2 regions of the Clostridium sp. LY3-2 genome follow, and region 2 is predicted to be linked to the other one. Evidence: riboswitches for the same ligand, from Rfam matches in the RefSeq annotation. Region 2 holds a riboswitch; the other holds the start of a gene.

Region 1 (6,128 bases), on a different contig from region 2:
AATAAAAGAAAGCATATACGGAAAAAGAATAGTTATGTTTGCTCCTCTTTATGTAAGTGATTATTGCGTAAATAATTGTGTTTACTGCGGTTATCAAAGATGTAATGAATTTAAAAGAAGAAAACTAACTATGGAGGAAGTAAAAGAAGAAGTTAAGATTTTAGAAAAAATGGGACATAAAAGATTAGCTTTAGAACTTGGAGAAGACCCAGTTAATGCACCTATAGAGTATGTTTTAGATTGCTTAGATACAATTTATAAAACTCAAAATGAAAATGGTGAAATAAGAAGAGTTAATGTGAATATTGCAGCAACAACTGTAGAAGAATATAAAATGCTAAAAGAAAAAGGAATAGGAACTTATATACTTTTCCAAGAAACTTACAATAAAGATGTTTACGAGTATATGCATCCTAAATCACTTAAAAGTAACTACGAATATCATTTAACTGCATTTGATAGAGCTATGGAAGCTGGAATTGACGATGTTGGTGGAGGAGCTTTATTTGGTCTAGCTAATTACAAATTCGAAGTTTTAGGCTTAATGATGCATAACGCTCATTTAGAAGAAAAGTTTGGAGTAGGTTTTCACACTATATCAGTTCCAAGGCTTAGAAAAGCAAACGGAGTTACAATGGAAAACTTCCCAAATCTTTTAACAGACGAACAATTTAAAAGGGTAGTTGCAGTACTTAGAATAGCAGTTCCATTTACTGGCTTAATACTTTCAACTAGAGAAACTAAAGAGATGAGAAAGGAAGTATTAAGATACGGAGTTTCACAAGTATCAGCAGGTTCAAGCACAGGTGTAGGTGGTTATAAAGATAGAGAAGAAAACGGAAAAGACGACAAACAATTCGAAACATCTGATGAAAGAAGTCCTCTTGAAGTTATTAATTGGCTTTTAGACGATGGATATATCCCAAGTTACTGCACAGCTTGCTATAGAACTGGAAGAACTGGAGATAGATTCATGACTTTAGCAAAATCAGGTGAAATTCAAAAGGTTTGTGAACCTAACGCTATAACAACTTTAGTAGAATATGCCTTAGATTATGGTGATGAAGCGTTTAAAGAAAAAGCTATAAACTCTGCAAAAAAAGTAGCTTCAGAACTTAAAGACCCAAAGACTAAAAAAATAGTAGAAAACAATATAGAAAGATTACAAAAGGGTGAAAGAGATCTTTTCTTATAAATAGGAGATGATAGTATGAACAGTACACCAAATGCAAATAGAAAACACGTTGCTATTTTCGGTAACACAAATAGCGGAAAATCTTCACTTATGAATTGTATATTAAACCAAGACGTATCATTAGTTTCAGACGTTATGGGAACTACAACAGACCCAGTTAAAAAAGCTATGGAACTTATAGGAGTCGGTCCTATACTTTTAATTGATACAGCTGGACTTGAAGATACATCAAAGCTTGGGGATTTACGAAAGAAAAAAACTATGGAAGTTTTAAGAAATACAGACGTTGCAGTTTTTGTTTTAGACGGAAGTAGCCCGGATTTAGATAGTTTTTATAGATGGAGAAGCGAAGCTAAAAAGTTTAACATTCCATTTATAGTAGCTTTAAATAAATCAGAAATAGCAAATACTGAAATTGTTAGAAGCTTAAAAGGTAAAAATAAAAACTCAATCTGTACATCTACAGTAACAGGTGAAGGTATAGAAGACCTTAGAAAACTTATAGGTGATTTAATAGAAGAAGAAGAGGAAGATAAAAGCTTAATTGGAGATTTAGTCCCTTATGGTGGAAAAGTGATTTTAGTAGTTCCAATAGATTCAGAAGCACCTAAAGGAAGGCTTATTCTTCCACAAGTTCAACTTATAAGAGATTGCTTAGATAACGGTATAAAGAGCTATGTAGTTCGAGATACTGAACTTGAATCTGCACTTGAAGATATTAAAGATGTAGACTTAGTAGTAACTGACTCACAAGCTTTTAAAGAGGTAAGTAAAATAGTTAAAGAAGATATAAGACTAACTTCTTTTTCAATTCTTTTTGCTAGACAAAAAGGTGATTTGAATGTGTTTATAGATGGAGTGAATGCTATAAGAAACTTAAAAGAAAATTCTAAGGTTTTAATTTCTGAGAGCTGCACTCATAACGTATCTCACGAAGATATAGGTATGGTTAAAATTCCAAACCTTTTAAGAAAATATGTGGGAGGAAATTTAGAGATAGTTCACAGAATGGGAAATGATTTTCCAGAAGATATAGAAAAGTATGATTTAGTAATTCACTGTGGTGCTTGTATGATTAATAGAAAAACTGTAATAAACAGAATAAACTATTGCAAAGAAAAAAATGTTCCTATAACTAATTACGGAGTAGTTTTAGCATTTTTAACTGGAATTTTAGAAAGGTCAACTGACCACATTAAATAGACAATCATATTTGTTTAGTGTATACTGTTTTTAGAAATAAATAAAATAAATACGCTAGGGGAGCTAATAATATTGGCTGAGAGGTAATTTAAAATTACTGACCCTTTTACCTGATATGGATAATGCCAACGGAGGGAAGCTTTTAATTAATTTAATTATGATTTTTTTAGGCTTTCTTTATTTAAAGAAAGCCTTTGTTTTTTTCATATATCATAAATTTAGCTAGTCCTATTAGGTTTTAGGGCTAGCTTTTTTTAGGAGGAGAAAATTTATGAAAAAATTTACTGATGAATTATTTAAAGAAGCAAAAGGGATATTTGATAAATATGTAGAGCATCCCTTTGTAGACGAAATGGGAAAGGGAACTTTAGATAAAGAAAAGTTTAGAGATTATCTAATTCAAGATTATTTATATCTTAAAGATTATGCAAAGGTTTTTTGTATTGGAGTAACTAAAGCAGATACTATGGATGAGATGAGATTTTATTATAAATCAGTTGAAGGTACTATGGAAGACGAAACAGCAACTCATATAAAATATTTAAAAGACTTTGGGTTTACTCCAAAAGAAGTAGAAAATATGGAGATAAATATAATCAATTCAAGCTATACAAATTTTATGTTAGGAACTGCACTTACAGGTGATATTTTAGATATAGCTTTAGCTGTGCTTCCTTGTACTTGGAGCTATAACTATATAGGAGTAGCTTTAAGAGATAAATATAAAGATACATTAGAAAATAACTTTTATAAACCTTGGATAGATATCTACTGTGATGAATCTTATGATGAATTTACAAGAGAGTGGTTAGATTATGTAGATGAAAAATGCAAAGATTTAAGTGATGATAAAAAAGAAAAACTAAAGAAAATATTTATAATGTCATGTATGCACGAAATGAATTTTTGGGATATGGCATATAAAATTAAGTAGGGGATATAAATGATTATAAATAGCTTAATAGTAATTTTTACAATAATAGTATTTATCTTTTATATAAGAGAACTTAAAAATAAGCGGTTAAAAACTAGAGAACTTGTAATAATTGGAGTTATGAGCGCTGCATCATTTATACTGCATACTATACAATTTATAAAGTATCCTCAAGGAGGAGGAATCACCCTTCTTTCAATGCTTCCCATTTTATTATTATCTATAATTTATGGAGCTAGGGTAGGGATGACATCAGGGCTTATAGTTGGAATATTAGAACTTTTAATTGGTGGGTTTGTAGTTCACCCTGTTCAAATTTTATTAGATTATATTTTATCAAATATGGTTTTAGGACTTTCAGGTATCTTTGGAAGTGATAAGAAGTATAAGTACATTTTAGGAAGTGGACTAGCTATGTTTTTAAGTTTAGTTACTTGCATTATTTCAGGTGTAGTATTTTTCGGAAATTTTGCACCAAAGGGAATGAATGTACTTTTATATTCTATTATTTATAATGGTTCAAGTATGGGAGTTGAAAGTGTAATAACTCTTATAGTTTTATTTTTATTACCAATAAATAAGATAAAAAGAATTGCAAATAAATAATATTATCTAAATCTTTATGTTATACTAGCAAAAGAAAGTATAACGTAAAGATGGAGATATATATGAAAAACGAATTTATAAAATTTAAAATAAATGAAAAAATAATAAAATCATTAGATGAATTAGGGTTTTTAAAGCCTACAGAAGTTCAAGATAAGGTTATAGGTGAAGCTCTATTAAATAAAGATTTAATAGTTAAAGCAAAAACAGGAAGCGGAAAAACTTTAGCTTTTGGAATTCCTTTAATAGAAAGATCAGAGTTTTTAGAAGAAACTCCTAAAACTTTAATCCTTGCCCCTACTCGTGAACTTGCAATTCAAATAAAAGAAGAATTATCTAATATAGGTAGACATAAAAAAATTAAAGTTGTAAGTTTAATTGGAAAAGAATCTTTTAAAGATCAAGAAAAGAGTTTAAAAGATAAATGCCAAATAGTAGTCGGAACTCCAGGAAGGGTTTTAGACCACTTAGATAGAGGGACTTTAAAGGGGAGTAACATAAAATATTTAGTTATAGATGAAGCGGATGAAATGTTTAATATGGGCTTTATAAGTCAAATCTCAGGTGTTTTTAGAAGGATTTCTAAAAGAAAAGTAACTATGATTTTTTCAGCAACATTTAAAGATGAAATCAAAAAACTTAGCGAAGAATATATGGATAGACCTATACTTATAGATATTAAAGGTGCATCAGTATCAAACGAAGATATAAGCCATAGCTTAGTTAAAGTAGAAGGGAATTTAAAACTTCAAACTTTAAATAATATATTACTTAATGAAGGACCTAAAAGAGCTGTAGTTTTTTGTAGGACTAAAGATAATGTAGCTAAAGTTTATGATTATTTAAAAGCATTAGGATACTCTGTAGATTTTATTCACGGAGATAATTTACAAAAAGATAGAAATAGAAAAATGAATAGTTTTAAAGATGGAGATTATAGAATTTTAGTAGCTACTGATATAGTTTCTAGAGGGATTGATGTTGAGGATATATCACACGTTATAAATGTTGATATCCCAGTAGAAAAAGAAGCTTATGTTCATAGAATCGGTAGAACAGGGAGAAACGGCAATAAAGGAAAATCTATTACTTTTGTAACTCCTTTTGAAGATAAGTATTTAGACAGAATTGAAGAATATATAGGGTTTAATATAGATAATTACTCAGATGATTTAGATAATTTACCTATAAATAAAGCTAATATAGAAGTTTTAAAATCAAAACCATTAAAAACTATTAAAAGAGAAAAAGCTAAATCTAAAGTTATGAAGATTTATCTAAATGGTGGAAAAAAGAAAAAGATAAGAAAGATAGATATAGTTGGTACTGTTTTAAGTATTGGAGGGATTACATCAGATGATGTTGGAGTTATCGAAATAAATGATTCTGGTTCTTATGTTGATATTTTAAATGGTAAAGGTCAAATAGTTTTAAATGAATTAAAAAATAAAAAGATTAAAGGAAAAACTTTAAAGGTAGAAAAAGCAAAGAGATAGCCAAATTTTTGGCTATCTTTTTTTGAAAATAATGTTAAATATATAACTATTTGAAATGATAAAGAAAAAATTAGGAGATATTAATTAAATTAATATAATCAGATAAAAATAAAATAGTGTAATTAATAATTACACTGTAATCAATAATTACAATTTGTATAAGATTAACTGTAATTAATAATTACATATATCTAAAAGAAATAGATAGAAAATTAACAAAGTGGTCAAAAATAAGGTTGGCATGGAACTTGCTATAAAATATGAGTAAGAAAATTTATAAACATATTTAAAATGAATAATACAAAAGAAGGGAAATTATTATGGATAACAAAAAGTTTAAAAAAGGTTTGATGTTTGGTATTTTAGTAGGTCTAGCTTGGGGGCTTGACGGTGTTTTAATGGGAAGAGTTGGTTTAGATAAGATTTTTAATGATTTTAGTTTTGCGGCCTCACAAGGAGTTCAAAGCACTGCTTTTGAATTTTCACCATTAGTTACAGCATTTTTCCACGAAGGATTTTGCTTTGTTTGGGTTGCTTTAGTTTTATTGTTTAGTAAACAGTTAAAGCATGTATTTTATCTTTTATTTAAGACTAAAAAGGGAAGAGCTGCAGCTATTGCGGCTTTAGTAGGTTCACCAATTGGTATGAGTGCTTATCTTTTAAGTATTAAATACGCAACGGCGCCATACGCTTC
Region 2 (6,128 bases):
TCTAGTGTTTACGTAAATTTGGTATAAAATAAATATTAAAAAGAATAAAAGATAAATATTATCAAATGTGAAAAGTTTTTGTCCTTTTGTACTTACATAGATTAAAGGAATAAATAGTACTAATAATAAGAATATGTTAATAAGTCCTATACCAGAAAACATGTTTATTTTATCTGCACTTCCATCCTTGCTTGCTTCTTTTGTTACAAAAATTGATTTAACTACTACAAAAATCATAGTTAATATAAGGAAAATTTTAAATATTGTGAAAAATAATGGGTTCATAATAAGCCCTCCTAAAAATTGATTTCCAATCTATAATATAACTCAAAATAAAATAAATTATATTAACGAAATGTTAATATAATTTAAAGTAAAAAAATGCAATATCTTGTTTTATTTATATTATTATAGTTAAATAAATAATAAGAAATAAAATTTTGAGGTGTTTATTAATGGAGACAAAAGATTATATTAAAAATATTACTAAGGCTTCAGCCTATTTTATATTTAGAAATGGTCCAGCTAAAAAGCTTTATGATGAAGGAAAGTTAACTGACGAAGAAGTAAGAGAAATGCAAGAGTACTTACAAGACCACTTAGCTTACCTTTATGATGTATTATTAGATCAAAATAATCTTCAAAAGTTTGAACTTATAACAACTACTATGAATAACTTTTATGTAAACGACGATTCAGACATAAAAATGAATGATGGTGGTTTTGAACTTATGTATGAGGGGTTATTTGGAACTCCTAAAAAGACTAGTTCTATAGAGATTAAAAAATAAATTATTAAATCTAAAATATCCTTGCTTTAAAGTTATTTAAATTTTAAGCAAGGATATTTTTTTATTATCTTGATAAAAGCAAGGTTAATAGATTAAACTATAGATAGATAAAAATAGACAAAATTTGATACAAATAGATGAGGTGAGACTATGAATAATGTTGGAGTTTTCGATATATTAGGACCTATAATGATAGGACCTTCAAGTTCTCATACAGCTGGTGCTGCAAGACTTGGAAAAGTTGCAAGAGCTGTAGCTGGTGATGAAGTTTCTGAAGTTGTATTTGGTCTTCATGGTTCTTTTGCAAAAACTTACAAAGGACACGGAACTGATAGAGCTTTAGTTGCTGGGATTTTAGGGATGGAACCTAGCGATAAAAGATTAAGAATAGCTATGGATATAGCAAGAGAAAGAGGATTAAAATTTTCTTTTAGAGAGGAAGATTTAGGAGATGTTCACCCAAACACAGTTAGATTTATAATGAAGACTGTATCAGGGGAAACTAGAGAAGTCGTTGGTTCTTCTATAGGTGGCGGAAGCATTAAAATGACTGAAGTTAATGGAAATAAAGTAGAATTTACTGGAGATTATCCAACATTAATAATATCTCAAGAAGATGTTCCAGGAGTAGTTTCAAAAGTAACTAGATTACTTTATGATGAAGGAATTAACATTGCATATATGAGCGTTTTTAGAAGACAAAAAGGACAGGGCGCTAATATGGTTTTCGAACTTGATAATAAATTAGATCAAAAGACATTAAATAAGATAAAAGTATTAGAACATATAAGTAGAGTAATAATGATAAACCCTGTTAAGGACGGTGAATAATAATGGTAGCTAGAAGTGGAGAAGAACTTTTAAAAATATGTGAAGATAAAGGTATTTCTTTAAGTGAGTATGCTCTTTTAAGTGAAATGCAAAATGCAGGTGAAAATAGAGAAGTTATATTTGAAAAGATGAGAAGAAACCTTAAAGTTATGATAGATGCAGTAACAGAAGGAACTGAAACTGAAGTTTATTCTGTAAGTGGACTTATAGGTGGAGATGGATATAAAATAAACGAATATTTAAAGCGAGGAGAAACTTTAACTGGAACTACTACAGTTATGGCTATGGCTATGGCCCTTGCATCATCTGAAGTTAACGCTTCTATGGGAAGAATAGTTGCATGTCCTACAGCAGGGTCTTGTGGTATACTTACAGCTGTTGTTCTTGCAGCAGGTGCTAAGCTTAATAAAACTGAAGATGAGCTTGTAGATGCTTTATTTGCAGCAGCTGCAGTTGGAACTATAATAGGAATGAATGCTACTCTTTCAGGAGCTGAAGGAGGTTGCCAAGCTGAGTGTGGGTCAGCTGCTGCTATGGGAGCTGCGGCTGTAGTTCATATGATGGGTGGTACTGTTAAGATGAGCTTAGACGCTGGTGCTATAGTTTTAAAAAATATTTTAGGACTAGTTTGTGACCCTGTAGCTGGACTTGTTGAAATTCCTTGCGCTAAAAGAAATGCAGCAGGTGCTGTAAGTGCACTTTGCACAGCTGATTTAGTAATGGCAGGAGTAGAGTCAAAAATTCCTTTTGATGATACTGTTACAGCTATGTATAGAGTAGGAAAACAACTTCCACCATCACTAAGAGAAACAGGACTTGGAGGAGTTGCAGTTACAGAAGCTGGACTTGAACTTAAAAGAAAAGTTTTTGGTGATGATTAGTATTTAAGTAGACTTAAAACAAAATTTGGTATATCATAAAATAGTAAAAGTAAATAGAAATTAATTCTAGGGGAGCTTTTAAAAGCTGAGATTGGATTTTTCCTAAACCCTCAATACCTGATTTGGATAGTGCCAGCGTAGGGAAGAACTATTTTAGTAAATAAAGTTATTTAGATATTTTAAAGTAGTTAACCTTTTTAAGGCTAACTACTTTTTTTGTTAAAGAAATTTATATCTTTAGAATTAATTTTTAAAAATATCGAAAAAGGGGATGTTTTTATAGAAAAGAGTAAGAGTTATAAGTTAGCTTTAAGTGGGCTTTTAATAGCTTTAGCTGTAATTTTAGGAAGTTTTTCAATTCCTATTTTAGGAGCTAGAGTATCTCCTATGCAACACTTTGTAAATGTTGTATCAGCTGTGCTTTTAGGACCGTTCTATGCTTTAGGAAATGCATTTATAGCTTCTTTTATTAGAAATATTTTAGGAACAGGAAGCCTTTTAGCATTTCCAGGAAGTATGATAGGAGCCTTTTTAAGCGGACTTTTATATGAAAAATATAAAAGTAAGATTGTAGCGTGTTTTGGAGAGTTTATTGGAACTGGGATTATAGGCGCATTAATAGCATATCCTGTAGCGGCTTTTCTTATGGGAAAGGAAGCTGGATTATTAATTTATATAATTCCGTTTTCAAGCAGTTCTTTAGTAGGGGCATTAATAGCATATCTACTACTAAGGTCAAAGAGTATAGAAAATATTTTTAAAAATGTAGAAACATAAATTGAGAGGATAAGGTGATTTAGATGTACAGAGCACTTACAATAGCAGGGTCAGATAGTTCAGGAGGAGCTGGAATTCAAGCAGATATTAAAGCATTTCAAGCAAATGGAGTTTTTGGGATGAGCGTAATAACAGCAATTACAGCGCAAAACACACAAGGAGTTTTTTCAATTCAAGATATAACGCCTGATATGATTGAAGATCAAATAAAAGTTATATTTGATGATATAAGAGTTGATGCTGTAAAAATTGGAATGGTTTCAAAGATAGAATCAATAAAAGCTATAGGAAAATCTTTAAGAAATATAGAAAATCTTCCTAAAGTTATAGTAGATCCAGTTATGGTTTCAAAAAGTGGATTTAAATTATTATCAGAAGACGCTAAAGATACTTTAATAGAAGAATTATTTCCTTTAGCAACTCTTATAACTCCAAACCTTCCAGAAGCTGAGGAGATATTAGGAAGAGAAATAAAAACTTTAGAAGATATGAAAGAAGCTGCATTAGATTTAAAAAAACTTGGACCTAAATACGTTTTAGTTAAGGGTGGTCATTTAGAAGACGATGCAACTGATCTTTTATATGATGGAGAGAAGTTTACTTATTATAAACAAGAAAGATTAAATACTAAAAACACTCACGGAACAGGATGCACGTTATCATCAGCTATAGCCGCAAACTTAGCAAAAGGGATGAGTATAGAAGAAGCTGTAAAATCAGGTAAAAGATATATTACAGTTGCTATAGAACATGGAATTGAACTTGGAAAAGGGGTAGGTCCTACTAATCATTTCTATGAGTTATATAAAAAATCTGGTTTATTATAAAGGAGATTAAGTGGTATGGAATTAAGAGATATTTTAAAAAATGCAGAAAAGTTTAAGGTTTCAAGCCCATTAGTAGATTCAATTACAAATACAGTTACTATGAATGATGTAGCTCAAACTATATTATCATACGGTGGAAAACCTATGATGATAGATGATTTATACGAAATAGAAGAGGGCGTTATTATATCTAACTGTCTTCATATAAATATAGGAACTTTAGGCTGTGAAAAGGCAGATAGCATATTAAAAGGAGCAAAAAAGGCTAAGGAAAATAATATTCCTATAGTTTTAGATCCTGTAGGTTGTCACGTTACTAAAGTTAGAAGAGATTTAGTAAAAGAATTATTAGATATAGGAGTAACTTTAATTAAGGGGAACTTAACTGAAGTTAAAAATCTTTTAGGTCTTAAAAGTGAATTTATAGGGATAGACTCTATGGATGATTCAGGCTACACAGAAGAACTTAGAAAAGATTTAAGAGCTTATTCAAAAGAAAAGAAAACAATAATAGTTATAACAGGTAAAGAAGATTATATAACTGATGGGTTTAGAGAAATAAGAATAAATAATGGGGTATCAAAACTTTCATTAATAACTGGGACTGGCTGTATGCTTGGAGGTATGCTTTCAGTAGAGTGCGGTAAAGATTTAGGAGAAAATCTTATATTTGGGTGTACTAAGGCTCTTTTAACTATGGGGATTTCAGGAGAATTTGGAGAAGAGATAAGTAAAGATTTTGGACTTATGAAGTTTAAATATGAAACTTTAGATAAGCTATCTATTTTAACTGACGAAGAAATTATAAAAAGAGGTAAGGTAAAATATGAAGAATTTTAAAGATAAGAAAATATATTTAGTAACTGACCACAGGTTAGAGTTTGATTCTTTACTTAAAAAAGTTAGAGAAGCTTTAGAGGCTGGTGTTTCTTTAGTTCAATATAGAGATAAGGATGTTTCTACTAAAGTTATGGTAGAGCGTGGAAGAAAATTAAAAGATTTATGCGATGAGTTTAACTCTATTCTTTTAGTGAATGATAGGATAGATGTTGCTTTAGCTATAGATGCAGGCGGAGTGCACGTAGGACAAGACGATATGGACTCAAAAGATGCTAGAAAAATCTTAGGTTTAGAAAAAATAATAGGTGTTTCAACTAAAACTTTAGAAGAAAGCATTAAAGCTTTAGAATCTGGCGCTGATTATTTAGGGTGCGGCGCAATTTATAGCACCTCTACAAAAGATACTAGCGTTATAAGTATAGAAACTTTAAAAGAAATAAGAAATAAAGTAAAGATACCTGTTTATGGGATAGGCGGAATAAAGCTTGATAATATAACACCTGACTTAAAAGAAAATGTAGATGGAGTAGCAGTTATAACAGATATTTTAGATTCAGAAGATATAAAAGAAACAGTTAATAAGTTTAGTGAGAAGTTAATGTAATAGAAATGGGTTGATAAGCCCTATTAGTATAGAGTATATATTTTTTTATAAGTAGCTTACGAAATGTTATATTAGTATGTTGTTTTTATAAATACTAAGGAGAGTAAATTAAAATTGAGTATGTAAAGATGAAAAAGATAATTTAAAATTCCTTATGAAATGTTATACTACTATGTTGTTTTAATATAAGACTTAAAGGTCTATATTGAAAGTGGATATTTACTTTCTTATATTTAAGATGATAAAAGCCAAGGTTAACCTTGGCTTTTATTACTTTTATTTATGTTCTTTCTAAGACTTTTTTTGCGAGTCTATTGTTGTAAATAAACATTATAAGTGATGCACCTATAATTAATGCGTAGCCTATAAAACTTAGGTAATCTGGAATTTGCCCAAATAATAGGAAACCTATTATAGCTGAGAAAATTATTTGAGTGTAATCGTAAATTGATATTTCTCTAGCTGGTGCATGTTTATATGCAGCTGTAAGTGCAAACTGTGCGATAGATGCAAACACTCCTGCCATAAATAAGTAAAAAGCTTGCATTGGGTTTGGCACAACGAAATCTGCAATTAC

The links. A riboswitch is a leader RNA that binds a small molecule or an ion and turns the genes downstream of it on or off. The one in region 2 is predicted to bind thiamine pyrophosphate.
Region 1: linked by a shared signal. The riboswitch ahead of tenA (thiaminase II) and the one ahead of thiW (energy coupling factor transporter S component ThiW) in region 2 are both predicted to bind thiamine pyrophosphate.

Annotation. Positions count from the first base shown of each region.
Region 1 is NZ_JAMDLQ010000014.1:152,287-158,414, forward strand. Features, by position in the region: gene hydG ([FeFe] hydrogenase H-cluster radical SAM maturase HydG) at 1-1,195, shown strand, start outside; gene hydF ([FeFe] hydrogenase H-cluster maturation GTPase HydF) at 1,211-2,398, shown strand; TPP riboswitch at 2,445-2,552, shown strand; gene tenA (thiaminase II) at 2,670-3,332, shown strand; gene thiT (energy-coupled thiamine transporter ThiT) at 3,342-3,938, shown strand; gene M4I33_RS04670 (DEAD/DEAH box helicase) at 4,001-5,434, shown strand; gene M4I33_RS04675 (DMT family transporter) at 5,755-6,128, shown strand, end outside.
Region 2 is NZ_JAMDLQ010000013.1:15,692-21,819, forward strand. Features, by position in the region: gene M4I33_RS03545 (hypothetical protein) at 1-285, opposite strand, end outside; gene M4I33_RS03550 (hypothetical protein) at 456-791, shown strand; gene sdaAB (L-serine ammonia-lyase, iron-sulfur-dependent subunit beta) at 942-1,622, shown strand; gene sdaAA (L-serine ammonia-lyase, iron-sulfur-dependent, subunit alpha) at 1,625-2,503, shown strand; TPP riboswitch at 2,562-2,664, shown strand; gene thiW (energy coupling factor transporter S component ThiW) at 2,783-3,280, shown strand; gene thiD (bifunctional hydroxymethylpyrimidine kinase/phosphomethylpyrimidine kinase) at 3,304-4,107, shown strand; gene thiM (hydroxyethylthiazole kinase) at 4,123-4,947, shown strand; gene thiE (thiamine phosphate synthase) at 4,934-5,551, shown strand; gene M4I33_RS03585 (DMT family transporter) at 5,832-6,128, opposite strand, start outside.